3 regions of the Clostridium sp. JS66 genome follow, and region 1 is predicted to be linked to each of the others. Evidence: riboswitches for the same ligand, from Rfam matches in the RefSeq annotation. Region 1 holds a riboswitch; each other region holds the start of a gene.

What was found. A riboswitch is a leader RNA that binds a small molecule or an ion and turns the genes downstream of it on or off. The one in region 1 is predicted to bind glycine.
Region 2: another riboswitch for glycine. It lies ahead of gcvT (glycine cleavage system aminomethyltransferase GcvT); the one in region 1 lies ahead of gcvT (glycine cleavage system aminomethyltransferase GcvT).
Region 3: another riboswitch for glycine. It lies ahead of Q6H37_RS19845 (APC family permease); the one in region 1 lies ahead of gcvT (glycine cleavage system aminomethyltransferase GcvT).

The regions. Positions count from the first base shown of each region.
Region 1 is NZ_CP131467.1:665,642-672,503, forward strand. It holds gene Q6H37_RS02995 (HAMP domain-containing methyl-accepting chemotaxis protein) at 1-1,061, shown strand, start outside; gene Q6H37_RS03000 (metal ABC transporter substrate-binding protein) at 1,117-2,034, opposite strand; glycine riboswitch at 2,423-2,521, shown strand; gene gcvT (glycine cleavage system aminomethyltransferase GcvT) at 2,664-3,743, shown strand; gene Q6H37_RS03010 (hypothetical protein) at 3,834-4,265, opposite strand; gene Q6H37_RS03015 (cell wall hydrolase) at 4,338-4,778, opposite strand; gene Q6H37_RS03020 (serine/threonine protein kinase) at 4,962-5,477, shown strand; gene Q6H37_RS03025 (methyl-accepting chemotaxis protein) at 5,646-6,809, shown strand.
Region 2 is NZ_CP131467.1:278,313-285,174, reverse strand. It holds gene gcvPB (aminomethyl-transferring glycine dehydrogenase subunit GcvPB) at 1-32, opposite strand, end outside; gene gcvPA (aminomethyl-transferring glycine dehydrogenase subunit GcvPA) at 33-1,373, opposite strand; gene gcvH (glycine cleavage system protein GcvH) at 1,375-1,758, opposite strand; gene gcvT (glycine cleavage system aminomethyltransferase GcvT) at 1,850-2,962, opposite strand; glycine riboswitch at 3,089-3,190, opposite strand; gene Q6H37_RS01380 (DegV family protein) at 3,308-4,147, opposite strand; gene Q6H37_RS01375 (tRNA (cytidine(34)-2'-O)-methyltransferase) at 4,162-4,629, opposite strand; gene Q6H37_RS01370 (N-acetylmuramoyl-L-alanine amidase) at 4,957-5,703, opposite strand; tRNA gene Q6H37_RS01365 (tRNA-Leu) at 5,891-5,972, opposite strand; gene Q6H37_RS01360 (VanW family protein) at 6,132-6,862, opposite strand, start outside.
Region 3 is NZ_CP131467.1:4,251,193-4,258,054, forward strand. It holds gene Q6H37_RS19835 (beta-L-arabinofuranosidase domain-containing protein) at 1-2,619, opposite strand, end outside; gene rd (rubredoxin) at 2,972-3,133, shown strand; glycine riboswitch at 3,260-3,358, shown strand; gene Q6H37_RS19845 (APC family permease) at 3,789-5,126, shown strand; gene Q6H37_RS19850 (3'-5' exonuclease) at 5,203-6,862, opposite strand, start outside.

The sequences.
Region 1 (6,862 bases):
GAAGGGTTACCAAAAAACTAAAAGAAATTTCTGAAAGTGATGGTGATTTAACTCAAAGAATAGGTTATGAAAGTAAAGATGAAATGGGAGATTTGAGTAGAAGTTTTGACTTATTTATGGACAAACTTCATTCAATTATTAAGGAAGTATCATTTTCAGCTGAAACTATAACATCCTTAAGTGAAAATTTAAGTGATGCAACAACAGCAACAACACAGTCTTTAGATAGTATAGCAGGTACTGTTTCAGAGATATCCTCTAGCACAGCAGATGGAGCTGCTGTTTCAGAAGAAACTTCAGCAAGTCTTGCAGAAGTAGCTAAATTTTCTGAATCAACTTCTGTAGCAACAAAGAATACTTCTGTAAATAGTAAAAAGGCAAAAGAAATAGCAGAAGAAGGAGCAGGAAAAATATCTGAAATTGTTTCTTCTATAACGGATATAGCTTCTTCATCAAAAGAAGTATCAATAATCATAAATGATCTTGATGTATCTTCAAAGGAGATTGGAGAAATTATTCAAATAATAACAGGAATTTCAGTTCAAACAAACATGTTAGCTTTAAATGCAGCCATAGAGGCGGCTCGTGCAGGTGAAGCTGGAAAAGGCTTTAGTGTAGTAGCGGATGAAATTAGACAGCTTGCAGATGAAAGTAATAATGCAGCAACACAGATATCTGAATTAGTTAAGGAAAATCAATTGAAATCAGCTTCAGCTGTAACCTCATTTGATCAAGTTGAAGTAAAGGTGTCTCATGGAGTTACTAAAGCGTCTGAGGTTGGAGAGAGTATACAAAGTATAATACATAATATACAAGATATAGTAAATCAAATAGAACAAATAGATAATGCTAATGAGCAGCAGGCAAAGAGTACTAAAGAAATTGAAATGGCTATTAATACTATAGCTAGTAGTTCAAGTGAAATAGCTGGTGGTACTGAAAATATAAGTGCAAGCATAGAAGAACAGCTTAGTACTATGAATGAGATAGAGAAAAATACAAAAGATTTATCAGGGATGTCAAAGAAACTAACTAAAATGACATCTGGATTTAAAGTGTAATTGTAAAAAGCTAAAAAAGGACTTTTCAAAAATTTATTTGAAAGTCCTTTTTTAGCTATTTTAAACTATTATATATCAAGTTAAGATTATTTTTCATAGTTTCTAGGTAATCTTTACCGCCCTCTGTATTTTCTAAGGTATAAATTTTTTGTGCTTTAGCTCCAACTTGATTTGCTAGTGTTTCGGAAACTTTAGGGCTTACCATATCCTCAACAAAGATTGTTTTTATATGCTTTTCTTTACAATAATCAACTAGTTCTTTTAACTTTTTAGCACTAGGTTCTCCCTCTGCAAAAACACCTTCAATACTGTTTTGATTTAATCCAAAATCTCTGCAGAGGTAAGCAAATGCAGCATGACCTGTGACAAAGTTTTTGTTTTGTAAAGTACTAAATTTGCTATTGTAATTTTTATAAAGTTGTTCAAGTTTATTATAAAAGTCTAAATAATTTTTTTCAAAATAATCTTTATTTGAAGGGTCTGCTTTTACGAATGCATCTTTTATATTTTTAGCTTCATTTTCTGCACCTTTTAGGCTCATCCATAAATGAGGATCATATTTTTCATTACTTTTAGATGATTCAGCATCTATAGTTGTTATAGGAGTAGAACCATTTGATGCATTTACAACTATAAGATTTTTATTATTTACAGCTTTTAATGTTTCATCTGACCAAGGTTCCATGCCAAAACCGTTATATATAAATATTTTAGCATCACTCAATGCTTTTAAATCTTTTGTTTTTGGCTCAAAGTCATGTGCTTCAGTTCCACTGGGTATTATAGTTTCAATTTCAACTTTATCTTTACCTACTGCTTCTGCAAATTCTCGTATAGCATTAAAGGAAACTACTACTTTTAGCTTATTATTTTGTGAAGTGTTGTTTGTAGGTGAAGTTTGTTTATTGCTGCAGGATGAAAATGTAAGTACCATACAGAATATAGCAGATAGCAAAATTAACTTTTTCAACATTATGTATCACTCCTCATAAAAATAAATGCAAATAATTTGCATTTAAATATAAAATTATAATATAACTATATTAATTAATTGTCAATGTATTCAATAATTATACTAAAAGTAAGCAAAAAATTAATTATGCTCTATTTATAATGTTTATACAATTAAAAATTTATTTCACTAATATAAAATTGCTTAAAACAATTATGTACAATGTATAGTTTTTCATAGAATTTGTATATTACATACATAATTAAGTTCTAATTTTTAAGGTATGTTATGCTTAAATAGAGTATTTATAAATATAGCTAAAATTTTATAATTTATTCATAAAAATGGGTTAAAAATGAATTAGAAAAGTGTTATAATGAGTTACATAATAAAAACCTATATAAATCGGATGAAAATAATGTGAGATAACTTTTGTTAACCGAAGAAGCAATATTAAAACACCACAAGTTTAATAGAAACTTTCAGGTAAATGTAACATTATAGGACGAAACTCTGAAATTCTATTTTTAACTATGTTTAAATTTAAATGTAGAAGTTTTTAAATAGAATAACAGAGGATCATGTGGGCATTTATAAGGATATGTCCAATGGTCCTTTTTTTATTATATGAATACATAGGAGGTAACAGTATGGAAGCATTAAAGAAAACTCCACTATATAATGTTTATGAAGAATATGGTGGAAAGATAGGCAAAATTGCAGGCTGGGCTTTACCTATGCAATTTGAAGGAGTAGTAGAAGAATATAAGGCCGTAAGAAAAAAAGCAGGATTATTTGATATTTCGCATGTAGGAAAAATTCAAATAAAAGGTAAGGATGCCTTTCACTTTATTCAAAACTTGGTAACTAATGATATTGAAAATTTAGAAGAAAATAGAGCTATGTATACTCTTATGTGCTACCCTTATGGGGCAGTTATTGAGATAGTACTATTATATAAATTAAATGAAAATGATTATTTAATTACTATTAATTCGGGAAATGTAAAAAGAATTTTTAAATGGCTTATAAATAAAAAAAATAAGCATGATGTAAGTATTATTAATATTTCAAATGAAATTTGTGAACTTGCATTGCAAGGTCCTAAGTCAGAGACTATACTACAAAAATTAACAGATATAGACCTTAAAGAAATTAAATATTTGAGTTTTAAGAAAGATGTAAGTATTTGTGGGACAAAGTGTTTGCTTTCTAGAACTGGTTATACAGGAGAAGATGGATTTGAGATTTATATCCTGCCCAAAGACTTAAAATTACTTTGGAATAGTATATTGAAGGCAGGAAGGGAAGAAGGTATAAAGCCTGCAGGCTTATCCGTAAGGGATGCATTAAGGTTAGATTCTAATTTACCTCCTTTTGGAGATGAACTTTTGGAAGATATAACTCCATTTGAAGCTGGATTGAAAACTTATGTTAATTTAAGAAAGAGTGACTTTATTGGGAAGAATGCATTAAAAAAAGAAAGTGAAAAGGGAATTAAAAGAAAGATTGTAAAATTTGAAACAGGGGATAAATGCACCAATGAAATTTCTGGTTCTAATGTTATTTTTAATGGCGAAAAAGTAGGTATAGTGGCCACAGAACATTTTTCACCTAAAAAGAAAAAAAATATGGGACTAGCACTAGTAGATCTAAAATATTCAAAGTTAGGAACTACAATATTTATTAAAAATATGAATGATTTAGTTAAAGCTAAGGTAACAAGATAAATTTATTAGTTATTTTATTATAAGATTACAATAGACTTTAAATGGAATTTAAAAATTGCATTTAAAGTCTATGTATTTTTGCTGGATATTTTAAGGAAATATATTTACAAATTTAATTGAATATATATCACATAGTACTTTTATGTTTGTTTCTGTTTCTCTAAGAATTACATAGCTGATTCCAACATCTGTTAAAATTCCTTCTCTATCTTGTACTATATTAGTTCCAATCAAGAAAAATATTCGAACCCTTTTACCTATTTGTGTTCTTAAGTACCCTTGTGTATATTGAATATCTTGAGCTATTGGCGAACCAGGAGCTTGCTCAAATCCTTGATCTTGCATGATTGGCTGCTGCTGAGGCTGTTGTTGAGGTTGTTGTTGAGGTTGTTGTTGAGGCTGCTGTTGTTCTTCTTGGAATTGAGGAACTGGTTGCTTTTTCTGACGAGAGTTGAGAATATTAGGAGAATCATAGTCTATTGTGTAAGGATTAAAGCAATTAAAACAACATTGAGGAAACATAAATAAACCTCCTTGCATAAAATTTTTTATTTTATTATTTATGAAAAACTTTATTAAGCATATGGTTTAATTTTAGGTTTTGGCATAGAGTGCAGTTGGATTATAGAAACAATGTTTCACTACTTTTATTTGAAAACTACCACTTCCGTTATATGGAAAAGTGTATGGACAAGGAGCAAATGGATTAAAATACCATAGCGAATAACCTATTGGAAATAATCTATTTCCTGCTAATGCCCAATCTGCAATATCATAGTGAATTTGTTCCGGTGGATTTGCCCAAATTGTCTGAGGATTAGCTACACCGCCTAAAACTGAGCGCATGCAATCATATTGTCCCTTTTGATAAATTATTTTTCTAATATCCCCTTGACCAATTTTATGGTACTCACCATATGGAACTCTTACTCTATTCATAATAGAAGTAGCAACGGCTTTCATTCCGTTTTCGCCTTCTCCACCAGATTCACATTTAATTAGTCTTGCTAACAATTCTCTATTTGAATAAGCCATATATTAGTCACCTCGATTATTCTCACTATAATAATAGTTTATTCACACATGTGGTAAATGTTACAATTTTAATAAGATTATTATATTTTTAATTATCAGGGTAATTAAGTACATTTCTTGCATTAAATAAATATATTAATAAAAGAAGATGATGAAATTTTGGGAAGAGGGGAGAAAACAACTATGAGTTATATTGATGTGAGTAAATATAAATATTTAGGACACGGGAAGAATGGAAAAGTGTACTTAATGCCTGATGGAAAAGCAATAAAGATATGTAAAAGGGAAGATAGGTGTTTGGAAGAATACAAAGTTTTAAAAATAGCTGAAGGAAGCAGTTATTTTCCAAAAGTATATGAAATAAAAGGAAAAGTTATGATAAGGGAATATATAGATGGATATGATTTAAATACTTATATAAAAAAATACGGACTAAGCAAAAATTTAGTATTGAATTTAATAGGAATGGTTGAAGAATTTGAAAAGCTTGGATTTAAGAGATTAGATATGAGAGGAATTCATATATATGTAACTAAAAATGAAAAAGTAAAGGTTATAGATCCTTCTATGCAGCTTATAAAGACAGTAAAATACCCTGAGCTTATGCTAAGAGATTTAAAAAATTTAGGCGTGATAGATAAATTCTATAGTGTTTTAAAAGATGAAAGACCTGATTTGTATAAGAAGTGGAATAGATAGCTTTATATATAATCTCTGTTTTCAATAAAAGACTTGTTAATACAAAATAATTTGAATTTAGTGAGTATTAAAGTTTCACATATTAAAATTAGTGAATTTTATGAAATTTTATTCAAATTATGTTATTATTAACTTGGATTATTATAGGGGGATATGGGAGATGGTAAAATGAAAATACTTTTGTTTCTTATGGCTTTTCTCGTAATTCAGTGCATAATTTTTATGCTGCTTTATAATAAAATTATAAAGCCATTAAAGATAGCAACAGAAATTATTAACATGACTGCTGATTTAGATTTAACAGTTCAAGAAAAAACTAATGAATTTCAGTTTTTACTGAATGGCAAAAGTAAAATTAGCAATATGGTAAAATCTGTTTGTAATTTAAGGGAACAGCTTAGGAGTATAGCTAAAATTATTAAGGAAAATTCAAAGGATATTTCAGAATATTATAATGGAGTTTATATATCAACTGAAGAAGCAGTGTCTTCAATTGAAAATTTAACTGCCACAATGGAAGAGCTGTCAAAAAGGTCAGTGGAAGAAGCAAAGAGTTCTGAGAGTGGGAATGAAAAATTATTAAGTCTGGCTGAGGAAATAAAAATAGCAGTGCAAGGATCTGATAGGGTTATAAAATTATCTAAGGCAACTCAAAAAATTAATTTAATGGGCATGGAAGCAATGAAGAAGCTTATAGAAAAATTTGAAATAAATAATAGCAGCGTAAAAAAAATATCTAACAATGTGGATTATTTATCTAATAAGTCAGGTGATATTGGTGAAATTGTTAATGCTATAGAATCAATTGCAAGTCAAACTAATCTTTTAGCACTTAATGCAGCTATAGAAGCAGCAAGAGCTGGTGAGGCTGGAAAAGGATTTGCCATAGTTGCAGATGAAATAAGAAAACTATCTGAAGAAACAACAAATTCTGCAAAACAAATAGAAAAAATAGTAAAAGATATACAAGGTGAGATAGAAAATACTAAATTGAATATGGAACATAGTAACAAGGCTACTGAAGAAGCTAATGCTGCTATGGTAGAAGCTGAAAAATCGCTTTTTTCAACTGGGAAAGCAGTTAAAAATACAATGAGGCAAGTAGAGTGCCAAGCATCAAGTATTAATAAAGTAGATGAAAATAAGGAAATAGCTATTAGTTCCATAAGAAATATAGCTGATATTACACAAAAATCAGCAGCATCAACACAAGAACTATCGGCTTCTATGGCAGAACAATATGAAGCTGTTGAAAAAGTATCTAAAAGCTTAGAAAAGCTTGATGAAATTTCATCAAAATTAAATAAGGTCACAGAAAAGTTTAAACTTTAATGACCCAACTTTAGCAGTTTAAAAATAATGCGACACAATTGTCCTATGAAAAA
Region 2 (6,862 bases), 390 kb from region 1:
ACTTCAAAAATCAATTTATTATATTCTTTCATTTATACTCCCTCCATTACACTTACTAATTTATCAATCTCCTGAGCTGTCCTTTTTTCTGTTACACAGAAAAGCAGTGCATTTTTATAGGAAGCATAACTTTTACCTAAAGGATAACCTCCAAGTATTTTATTTTTCAGTAATTCATCATTTATAATTGCTGGTTCCTTTTCACTTACTACTGCAAATTCCTTAAAGAAAGGTTTATTAAATAGAGGTTTAAACTTTCCTGATTTAGTGATTTTATTAAAGGCATAATGAGCTTTTTGTGTACTTTGATAAGCTACTTCCTTGATTCCTTTTTTACCCATGGTAGTAAGATATATTGCCGCAGTCAAGGCATTTAAAGCTTCATTTGAACATATATTAGAAGTTGCTTTTTCCCTTCTTATATGCTGTTCCCTTGCTTGCAAAGTTAAAACAAAACCTCTTTTTCCATCTAAATCTTCAGTTTGTCCTACTATTCTTCCTGGCATTTTACGCATAAGCTTTGCTTTAGTTGCCATAAAGCCAACATATGGACCTCCAAAACTCATATTGTTTCCTAAACTTTGTCCTTCACCAACTGCTATATCCGCACCTAATTCTCCTGGAGATTTCAATATGCCAAGGGATATAGGGTCCACACTCATAATAAGTAATGCCTTATTGTCGTGAGTAATTTTTTCTACTTCCTTAACATCCTCTATTATTCCAAAGAAATTAGGATTTTGTAATATAACTCCTGCTGTTTTATTGTCAATAGCTGATGTTAATTTTTCTAAATCAGTAACTCCATCTGCTATATCTATTTCCATTAATTCTATATCTTTAAATTTTGTATAAGTTTCTAATACCTTTATAGTTTCTGGATGAACAGTCTTGGATACTAATATTTTCCTCTTCCTTGTGCTATCAACTGCCATTAAAGCTGCCTCTGTACAAGCAGTTGCTCCATCATACATAGAAGCATTAGCAGCATCAAGTCCTGTAAGTTCACAAATCATACTTTGATATTCAAATATGCACTGTAATGTTCCTTGGCTTATTTCTGCCTGATAAGGTGTATATGCAGTATAAAATTCTGATTTGGAAACTATATGTTTAATTAAAGCTGGAATATAATGATCATAAGCACCTGCACCTAAAAAGCAGGTAAGTTCATTTGCGCTTAAGTTTTTATCAGCCAAAGTATCTAGATATTTTGAAAGTTCTAATTCTGACAATCCCTCTGGTAAATTTAAAGCTCTTTTAAGTTTTATACTTTCTGGAATATCTGAAAAAAGGTCATCTAATGAATTTAAGCCAATACTATCTAACATTTTCTTTTCATCTTCAGGAGTTACAGGTATATATGGAAACATATTATTCCTCCTTACCACACAAATCTTCATAAGTCTTGCTGTCCAATAAATCATTTAGCTGTGCTGTATCTGAAATACTAATCATTATTATCCAGTTCTCATAAGGGTCTTCATTTACTAATTCAGGTGAATCAACTAAGTCTTCATTTACTTTAACTATTTTTCCACTTATAGGCATATATATGTCTGATGCTGCCTTTACAGATTCAACTACTCCAAAAGCTTCTTCTGCATTAAATTCAGAATCCACCTCTGGAAGTTCAACAAATACAATATCTCCTAAAGAATGTTGTGCAAAATCTGTAATACCTATATAAGCCTTATCTCCTTCAACCTTTACCCATTCATGATCTTTAGTGTACTTTAAGTTTTCTAATAATTTCATTTTTATTCCCCCTCATTAACACTTTATTTTTTATTTGATAAAACATTAATTTTGCTGCTTAATTCAAATAAATATAAAAAGGTTTTATATTTTACAACTGTTTTTTATAATTTTTTTTATAAAACTTTTTATCTATTATTTCAGCCTTAGCTCCTTTGTTTCTAATAATAATTTCTATTTCTTTTCCCAAACCTGCATAATCTGCTTTTATAAGAGCAAGACCTATATTTTTATTTAAAGATGGTGATTTATATCCTGTAGTGACAAAACCAATTTCTTCACCGTTCACTTGAACCTTATATCCATGCCTTGGAATTCCTCTGTCCTTCATTTCAAATCCCACAATTTTTCTTTTCAACCCTTGGGATTTCTGTTTCATCAATGCTTCCTTGCCTATAAATTTATCCTTATTTAACTTTATAAAAGTACCAATTCCTGCTTCCAAAGGACTTATATCTTCAGTAAGCTCATTGCCATACAAAGGTAAACATGCTTCAAATCTTAAAGTATCTCTACAACCAAGCCCCACAGGTATTAGGCCATCATCTTTTCCAACCTCTAGAAGTTTAACCCATGTGCTTTCCCCATCTTTAGCATTACAAAATATTTCAAAACCATCTTCGCCTGTATAACCTGTTCTTGATATCATGCAATCAACATTATTAACTTTTACATTTCTTTCACAGTAAAAAAACTTTATATTTTCTAAATCTATATTTACAACCTTCTGTAATATCATCTGCGCTTTTGGCCCTTGAATAGCGAATTCACAAATATCTGGAGATATGTTTGTAATATCTACATATAAATTATCTTTATGATCCATCATCCATTTAAAATCTTTATCTATATTTCCTGCATTAATAACTAAATAAAAATAATCATCAGCATATTTATACACAAGTATGTCATCTACTGTTCCCCCATTTTCATAACACATTGGACTATAAAGTGCCTGATTATTCTCCAATGTAGAAGCATCATTAGTGATTATGTTTTGTACAAATTTTAAAGCATCTTTCCCCTTAACTTCTACTTCTCCCATGTGTGATACATCAAAAATACCTGCTGAATTGCGTACTGCTTCATGTTCAACAATTATACCTTGATACTGAACTGGAAGTGCCCATCCTGCAAAATCTATAATTTTGCCTCCATACCTTGGATAGACATCAAACAATGGTGTTTTTTTCAAATCTCCCATAATTAATCCCTCCTTGAATTATATATAAAAAAAGACATAACGATACTTCTATCATCATGTCTCTGTTTAACACTGTTAGCTATGTAATACAATCTTAGGAAAATATATACTCACTATTCAGAGTTCCATCCAGTATAAATCCCTTTGCCTGAGAGTTTTTATAAAAATACTTCTTTTTTATATTTCCCCGACGGCTACCCATTCAAGGATATCTCTTTATACTTTCATCTGTCTTTATTTAATTATAATTAAATTTTATAAGTTCTATTACATTATATTATACAACTGCATTTTTTTCAATACTTTTTAACTTATTTGTTATAAATTTGAAGTTTAGTTTTTTAATTAAAAACCTTCTATGAAAAATACACCACAAGCACCTGCTCCTGCATATACTCCAACTACACATCCTACTTCACATTCAATGAACTTATTATTTTTTTCTTTCAAATCTTCTCTTAAGTTATCTAAAATATCTTTATTTTCTACATGCAAAAGTACAGAGGTTTCCCCCTGCTTTATACCTTTTTTATCTAAATAATCTAGTATAACTCTTATAGCTTTTTTACTTCCTCTTACCTTATCTATTACAATCAATTCTCCATTTTCTATAGAAATTATGGGTTTTATCCCCAAAATATTTGCTATGGTCCCTGCAGTTTTAGATATTCTACCACCTTTAATCAGATTGTCCATTGTTCCAAATGCCAATACGCTTTTTACATGGGGAATTAAATTTTTAATTTCTGTTTCTATATCATATATTCCTAAACCTTTTTCTTTTAATTCGGCTGACTTCATAGCTAAAATTCCAAGACCTGATGTAACATTAAAACTATCTATTACTACTATATCTTCTGTTTCTAATGTATCTTTAGCTATACAAGCTGATTGATACGTACCACTTAACTTTGATGAGATATGTATGGATACTATCTTATATCCTTGATCAAGATACTTTTTATAACATTCCATAAATCTTTGTGGATTTACCTGTGCTGTTGTTGGAAAATCTTTATTTCCATCCATTTTAGATAACAGTGTATGTAAATTTATGCCTACACCATCTTGGTAAGTTTCTTCACCAAAACTAACAAGGAGTGGAAGTACTTCAATATCATATTTTTCTACTATATTTAATGGCAGATCTGATGTACTATCCGTTATTATCTTTATTTTTTCCATACCTTAACTTCCTCCTACTTCATGGTTGGAAAATCCATCTGTCTTAATGCCTCATATGCAACAATAGCTACTGTATTAGATAAATTTAATGATCGAGTTGTAGTATTTATCATAGGTACTCTTATACATCTTTTGGGATCACTTTTTCTTACACTATCTGGAAGTCCACAAGACTCTCTGCCAAATACAATAAAATCCCCTTCTTTAAATTCTACTTCATGATAGAAATTATCACCATGTGTAGTAGAAAAATAGAAAGTTGAATCCTTATATTTTTCTCTTAATTCTTCATATGATTCATAAACTTCAAGATCTAGGTATTTCCAATAATCCAATCCTGCTCTTCTTAAATGTTTTTCATCTAAACTAAAACCTAAAGGTTTTATCAAATGAAGTTTACAATTTGTAAGTACACAAGTTCTTGCTATATTACCTGTATTTTGTGGTATTTCTGGTTGAAATAGTACTATATTTAAATTCAAAACATCACCCAACTTTTTATACAGCATGATTTAAGTTATATTTACTCTAAGCTGCAAATTGGGCTTACACCTACCTTTCACTTTTAAAGTTATAAAATTTTTTTAGTTGAAAACAAATAGTGGATAGTTAGAAAAGTCATCCTAGACTTATTAATTTCTCTACTATCCAATATTAATTACAAATTACTTTATAATTTGTTTAAATAATTAAAGCTTAATAGCCTTATACAATTATAAATTACATAAATATATTATCTCATAATAACACAAGAACAAAAAGGTGTAAATATAATACTTCATTTTATGTTAACATTTTCTAAAAGCTTTTTATGAATCTGAACTTTGCTTTAAATATTTTATTATACCGTTAGATATGTTTTCAGATAACCTTTTTAAAACCTCATCTTTAGATAGCTTGTCCCTATCTTCATTGTTAGTTATAAAGCCACATTCTACTAAAGCACAAGGTATTTTACTATATCTCAATATTGCAACATTCTGCTTTTTTATACCCTTGCTTTCCCAGTTATCACTTTTTACAGCTTCTTTCTCTAAAGTATTTGCCAATTTTATTCTTTCATCCTTTTCATAACCTTGTACATCATAATACAAGGTTGTTATTCCTTTAAAGCTTGCATCACTAATGGAATTTACGTGAATAGATACAAATACAGTTCCAGATGATGCATTTACTCTTCTTCCAATTTCCTTTAAAGGTATAAGTTCATCCTTATTTCTTGTAAGAACTACTGTATATCCTTTGCTTTTCAAATACGCTTCCGCATATTTAACCATTTTTAAGGTTAAGTTTTTTTCATACAAATTTTTATAGCTTGTACCATTATCAATTCCACCATGCCCTGCATCTAATACTATTACATCTTTGCTTATATTCTGATTTACCTTAGTATCAGTTGATTTTTTTGTTCCATTTTTATCTACAGCCATTACTACAGGTTGAACTTGTGTCACTTTATCTTGTTTTATATTTATTACAGTTTTTCCAAATAATAACATTGATAAGGTAAAAAAAATACAAGAAAATGTGAATCTTTTTCTATTTGCAATTCTCATGTTTTAATCTCCTTATAATTTTTTGTATAATATATTTAATTTTTTAATTACAAATTGAATATTTATATTATACCATCTGTTGTAAAATTATTCCATATTTTTTCTCTTATAGTATATTAAAATCATTTGAATTTTTAATATTGTTAACATAAATAAAAGCCTATGAAATTAATTCATAGACTTTTTATGGTGCGGGTAACAGGATTCGAACCTGCATGATTTCTCACTAGAACCTGAATCTAGCGCGTCTGCCATTTCGCCATACCCGCTCATAACTTTAACACAACAACCTCATTTTACCATATATGAATATTTTATGTCAATTTAAAAACATCTACTATATTAAAAGTATTTCACTTATAAAAATTTCATAAATTAAAAATGTCACAAAATTATTTATAGCTACATAAATAATTTTGTGACACCCTTTAATTTTTAGGAGCACTTGGTGCAGTACTTGGCTGAGCAGCAGCTGGTGTTGCTGGTGCTGGTACTGCTGGTTGACCAGCTGGTGGAGTTTCTGGTTTTTTAGTTCCTCTTTTTATTATTCCTTCTACTGGCTCGTAATAATCATCTGCAATTGTTTCTTGGCTAATTAATTTTCCATTTTGTGTTGTGGTTTTTGTTACTTTAACCTTGTAACCTGTTGAAGAAGGTTTTTCCACTTCCGTTTTTCCTTCCGGTAGAGTAGAATCATCTTGATATTTGATATTTGGTTCTACTGTTTGATAAACATCTGAATTTATCTCTGTTACTATACCTGCTAAAGAATTATTGGAATATATGTTAAATGCAACAACTCCTCCTGAAGCATCTCCTTCTATGTATATAGGATATTTCAATGTATTTTTAAACTTATAATCTAGACTGCCATAATCTACTGTAGCATCCATACCTAATTTTACATAATGAGATGGTAATGAGTGATGAGTTCTCTCTACTGATTTTATATTTGCTCTAATCACCGCATTATATAAAGTACTTGAAACTTGGCATATTCCTCCACCTAGACCTGAATCCACCTTATCTCCTATGATTACAGGTGCAGCTTGATACCCTCTTTCTGCAGTTCTCTCTCCTACTATGTCATTAAAACTAAAGGTATCACCTGGCATAAGTATTTTTCCATTTATACTTTTTGTGGCTAAAACTATGTTAT
Region 3 (6,862 bases), 2.7 Mb from region 1:
CTTATTATTGGCCATAGGTATAAACAATTTTGGGTTATCGAAATATTTAGCTGTAGTCAAATATTTTTCATCACCAGTTATGGCATATAACTTTGCCATTACCTCATTCATTCCACCAAATTCTCCTGCAATATACATGCCCCACATTTTTTGAAGCTGATCTTTAGGTAATTTGCTCAATCTTCCATAAACCCAATCTCCCATTTTTTTAGCAATTTCTAAAGCTTGAGTATTTCCTCCAAATTGATAACAATCAACCAACCCTGCCATAATTTTATGCAAAGTATAATAAGGTGCCCAGATTGTTGGATATGTTGTGTACTGTTCTAATTTTATAAATTGATCTTCAGAATATCCACTTAAAAATCCTGGACTGTACTTAACAGACATAGCATCTTGACATTTTTTAAGTTCAGCAATCATATAATCAATTTTGTTTTTAAATTTAACGTCTCCAGAACTAGCATAAGCTAAAGCTAAAGCAGACAGATAATGGCCTGTTGAATGACCACGCAAATTACAATCCGGTGCATCCCATCCTGTTAAAGGCTGTGCTCCTTTAAGGTCAAGTCCTGCTGCACTGCGGAAATTGTAGAGCATTTGATCATCATTAACCGATAGCAAGTAAGTATAATCTTTATCTCTATGATCAGTAAATATACTTGACTGCAAGGTTACCTTACCTAGATCAAAATCTTTAGCTACTAAACTTGAAACAATGGTGGAATCTGTTGTAAGTTCACTTACTCTTGATAAAGGCTGCATATTGGTGTCATTTAAATTAGTTCCACCCCATACAAACACTTTTGCTTTATAACCATTTACATCCTCTGGCAGTTTAAACCCTGCATCCAAATCCTCCGAACTTCCAGGCTTTATTTCCTTTGAAATATAGGATATATTTTTCATAGTATCATCTTTATCAAATAACCCTACAATTACTAACACTTGTGTACTATTAACATCAGCATTAGTAGCCTTTACACTTGCTGTTAACATTTTACTAGGTTGTAACTTTTCCATATTAAATTTAGTTTTAATAGTAAATGGACTTACCCTTACATTTGCAACAGCTTTTATAGTTGTTCCTTCTACAGTTCCCTCTACCTTAAAGCTTCCTGATGCAGCATATTTAGATGCGTCTATATTGTCCCAGGTAACATTTGCTAAACCTACAGATTTATCATCCTTTGTAACTGTAACTACAATTGGAAGCTCTGGTGCTGTTCCTAAAGAAGTTTCTAAATCAATGTCAGGAATACTTACAATCTTTGATTCTTTTGTCTTCTGAACAACGGTAGCGTCAAATTCTCTAGTATCTTTTACTGAACCTTTACTTATAGTAGCTATCAATATAACGTTTACATTACCACTGCCAGCCTCTGGTCTTATAACTTTTCCATCATTGGTTATAACACTTGTATTCTTTGATTCCCAAGTAATTGTTGAACCATTGGCACCTGTTGCTGGTAATTTTAAATCTGAATCTATTGTAAATATATTTCCTATATAAATAGCTTCTTTATCTTTCCTTACACATTCTTCATCTGACAAACCTGCTTTAACAATAACATTAAATTCTCTAGTATCACTTTCACTTCCTTTAGTTATAGTTGCTATAAGCTTCACTTTAACATCTGACTGTCCTGATAATGGAGGTGTTACCTTACCGGTATTGCTAATAGCATTTTCATTGTCCGATTTCCATGAAATATTGGACCCTGAAGGACCAGTTGTTGGTAGTACCAAATCCGATGCAGCAGTATCACTAATATTAATACTAGCTTTATCGTCTTCTACAATATCCTTATCTGATAATTGAAGCATTCCAGCAATTTCAGCACCACTAAGAGCTCTGTTATAAATGCAAAAATCATCAACTTGTCCATGGAAATTTGGATCTCCATATTGACTTTTGCCAATGTAATTTTTAGTTGTAACTCCTAACTTGGAAGGATTTAATGTCATGTTAGTATTTTCTCCAACCTTTTTACCATTTTCATACAAGGTACCTGTATTACCTGAAACGACAAGAGCTACATGTACCCATTTTCCACTTTCTAGCTCTGTACCCTTTTGGATTTTTTCCTCCTTGCTTGACCCTCCAGTTGTTATACAAAATGCAAGACCCTTTGCTCCAGCATTTCCTCCTGAAGAAGTTAGAAACATATTTGTAGTTGTATCATTGCCAAAATCAAATATTCTTTGATATCCTTGAGAACTCTCCATATATACCCAAGTTGTTATAGTAAAATCCGTAAGTCCCTTTACTATTCCATCTGGTAACTGAACATACCCATCATCTCCATTTAATTCTACTGAATTTCCATTTTTGCCTGGAATTAATTTAGTTCCACCTACTAAAGTTGCATCGTTGCCATTTCCAGAGGCATCTAAAATCTTGTTTTCATTTGCATTATCAAAGTTGTATTTTGCCACAATACTTGCAGTATCTTCTTTTACTGATGTGTTGAGCGTTTTACCTTTGCTTGTGCTTATATCCTGTCCCAATGATATATTTATATCATTTGCTGCTGATACTTTTTCTAAAGGAACTCCCTGTAATGTACCCATGCACATTGCAAAGCATATAAGTACTGAAATAGTTTTCTTGTTCATAGAAATCCCCCCTACAATTTAAAATTTGCTTTTTATCAAATCTAGAAGCTATTGCTTCTAAAAGTTAATCTATATCATCTATAAAAACAAATCATTTAACTTCTCTGCAAATAATAAAGTCGTAATTCTCTTTATTTTACACTTTATTCCAGTGCGAGTATTTGTAATTTTCAGTTATTTTTTATATTTTTCAATTTTTTCTAAATTTTGTAAATTAGTTTGCAGCTTTAAATCATAATTAAAAATTCATATCCGGTAAAATAATTTTTCAATAAACTATCAAATTTATTGTATTGTTTTGCCCAATTGTGAAACACTGTTAATATTACAAATTAAACAAGGAGGTATTTTTATGCAAAAATATGTATGTGTTGTATGTGGATATATTTATGATCCTGAACAAGGTGATCCTGATAATGGAGTAGCTCCAGGAACATCTTTTGAAGATATTCCTGAAGATTGGGTATGTCCATTATGCGGTGTAGGCAAAGATCAATTTGAAACTACTGAATAAAAAAACTGATAAATGAGAAAAAAATATGATAATAATTTTTTAGATAGAATCAATTGTGATCATAAATAAAAACATTGCAAATTGTTTGAATTGATGATATAATTACGATAAATTAATATAGATTGGATGATTATATCGTGAGATAACATTTGTTAACCGAAGAAGCAATGTTATAGTTCCACAGCTATATCAGAAACTTTCAGGTACCAGGAGCGATATAAGACGAACCTCTGAAGATACTGTTTTAAACAGAACCCATGGTGTAAGGTAATTAATTATCGAAGCTCTCAGGTAAAGATACAGAGGACATGTGTGGCAGTTTTGCTCTCATGTCCTTTTTTATTGTTGAAAATTATTAATGTTGAATGAATACACAATATAAAACTAGAGTAAACTAAGCAATGAAACCAAACAAGTTATCCAAATTGTTTTACCTTGTTATATTAAGATGATTAAATAAATAAAAATTAAAATCAATTCAATTAAATGGAAAAATAATAAATATATTATCTAAATCATCTATATTTTTTAATAATTCATATAGAATTTAGACATTATTATAGAATCCATCTTAAGTCAAGGAAAAAACAATGTTAATATTTTATCGTGATAAGAGATTATCACAATCTAAACTTTCTGAGGAGGTAATGTAAAAATGAACAAAAGCGAATTAAAAAAGGAAATCGGTCTCGTTCCTGCTCTTGCAATCGTTATCGGTATGGTTATCGGTTCAGGTGTATTCTTTAAGCCTAGGGCGGTATTTTCATCAACTGGAGCACCAGGATTAGGCATGATGGCTTGGATTTTAGGCGGAATTATATCTATAGCAGGCGGACTTACAGCTGCTGAAATATCTGCAGCAATACCTAGAACAGGTGGTATGGTAGCATACTTAGAGGAAACTTATGGAGATGTTTGGGGATATCTTTTAGGTTGGGCTCAAACGGTTATATATTTTCCAGCTAATATAGCTGCACTTGCCATAATATTTTCCACACAGGTTATATCATTATTAGGTTTAAGCGACCCAATGTTAAACATAATAGCAATTATAGTTATAATATTTTTAACATGTATGAATTCATTGGGATCAAAAACAGGTGGAGCTATTCAAACTGTAGCTACAGTTTGTAAATTGATACCACTGTTTGCAATTATAGTAGTTGGACTCATGAAAGGTGGTGGTGGTGCAGCAAGATTATTCCCAATGACAGCTGTTAATCACCCTATAGGCACAAGTCTTGGTTCAGCCTTGGTAGCTACAATGTTTGCTTATGATGGTTGGATAAATGTTGGAGCTATATCAGGAGAAATGAAAAATCCAGGTAAAGATTTACCTAAAGCAATTGTTGGTGGATTATCATTAGTTATGGCAGTTTATTTATTAATAAATGTAGCATATCTTTTTGTATTACCAGCAACTGCTCTTGCAGGAACAAAAACACCAGCAGCTGATGTTGCAACTATAATCTTTGGACCAGCAGGCGGTAAGCTTATAACTGTAGGTATACTAATTTCTATATTTGGAGCATTAAATGGATATATATTAACAGGAATGAGAATTCCATATGCAATGGCTGTAGAAAATAAGTTGCCAGGAAGTGCTTGGCTCGCAAAATTACATCCTTCATTTAAAACACCAATAAATTCAGGTATATTATTAACTATTATATCAATACTATTAGTATTTTCAGGTAAATTCGATCAATTAACAGACCTTTTAATTTTTGTAATATGGATTTTCTATGTTATGACATTCCTTGCAGTGTTTGTACTTAGAAAAAACAAACCAGATCTTCCAAGACCATACAAGGTACCATTATATCCTATAATACCAGCTATAGCTATCTTAGGAGGAGCTTATATAATATTAAACACTTTATTCACTCAACCAATGAATGCTGGAATAGGTATTGTGCTTACTATAATAGGTTATCCTGTATATTTGTCTAGAAAGAATAAATTTAAAAAATCAGATGATAATATTGCATAACTCAATTTTAACTTAATATAACAAAAATAATGCGAAGCTTTGCTCCGCATTATTTTTATTATACTAAGTTAAAATTTTATACTATATTTATATAACTTGATGGTATAAAATCTATAAACTCACTTTTCGTTGTTCTTTTATATCTTCCATCAGTATTGCAGGTAATGTAAAGATGTCTTTTAGCTCTTGTCATGGCCACATAAAAGGTTCTCTTTTCCTCTTCCAGGTTATTTGATTTTATTGACATATATGATGGAAATGTATTTTGCTGTACACCTGAAATAAATACAGTTTCATATTCTAAACCTTTTGCCTGGTGAACTGTTATTATTGGTATTCTAGGCTTTTTAGTTCTGTTTACAACAAGTGACTCCAATTCACCATTGGAAAGAGAAGTTATTCTGATAATATCCAATAAGGAATCTCTGCTGTTTTTATTTTTATTATCAAGTTCCCTCAAAAGTACATAAAAATCTCTAAGCCTTTCAATCTTTTCCCTACCTTCATCACCAGTATATAAAGTTTTCAAGCTAAAGCCATTTACAATTTTATTTACAATATCATGAGGTCTGCTTCCTTCTGCTTCTTTAAAAAGGTTATTCAATTTGTCAGATATATTGTTAAATGCTTTTAAATATTTTGACATACAAGCTATTCTCTCCATTGAAGTAGGTATAATATCATCCTCAATGGCTCTTACAAGAATATCCTTAGTAGCTTGTATATCATCCATCGCATCATGACTTGGTTTGTTTTCGGTTTCAAATATATGACTTAAAGTTTCAAGCTTATGATTTCTCAAATTTGGATAAAATCTTCTGTAAATATCTAATGTATCATAAAAAGCCTTAAATTTAGGCTTGCCCAATCCAGCTCTTCGAAGTTCACTAGTCAATATATTAATATCATACTGAACATTATGTCCAACTATCACTAAACCTTCTGAAAACTTGACAAACTCTTTTAAAACAGTATTTTTATCTTCGCCATTTTTCTTTAAAAATTCATCACTAAAACCATGAACATGCTCTGAATTCTTGACTGATTTATTATTCTTAAGAAATCTTTCAAATTTCTCTGTTACTTGTCCATTTTTATTCACCTTAATAGCTGCAATTTGAATAATCTCATCTTCAGTTACATCAACTCCTGTACTCTCCACATCAAATACTATAATATTATCCTTCTGAAATTCATCTATAAGCAGTGAATATTTATCCCCGTATTTGAACACATTGTCATCTATAAAATCTGATAAGGATATACCTAAATTTTTGTATTTTTCCGATTCAATGGCTTCAAAGGTCTTATCCCCTATACCTGTTGGAAGTCTCTTCACTATTCTCTTTAAACTTATAGAATCATATCTATTTGCAATGAGCTTTAAAAAAGCTATTACATCCTTTATTTCCTGTCTTCTAAAAAATTTAAATTGATCCACTAAAATAAATTCAAAATTTACAGCTTCAGGTTTCATAATACTTTTTAATTGTTCACTTAAATTTATATTATATCTATTATCTCTTGTAAGCATACATATATTATCTGCACTTCCACTTTTTCTTTCTAAATTTATTACCTCATTATATATAAATCTGGCTTCTTCTCTTAAATTATCTGCTATCTTTAATGAAATCTTATCTCCAGCATCCTTTGATTCGGACTCAATACCTTCTTTATAGGTATCCTTCATATCTATTGGAAATGCATTTTCAAGATATTTTAGCGAAGCTTCT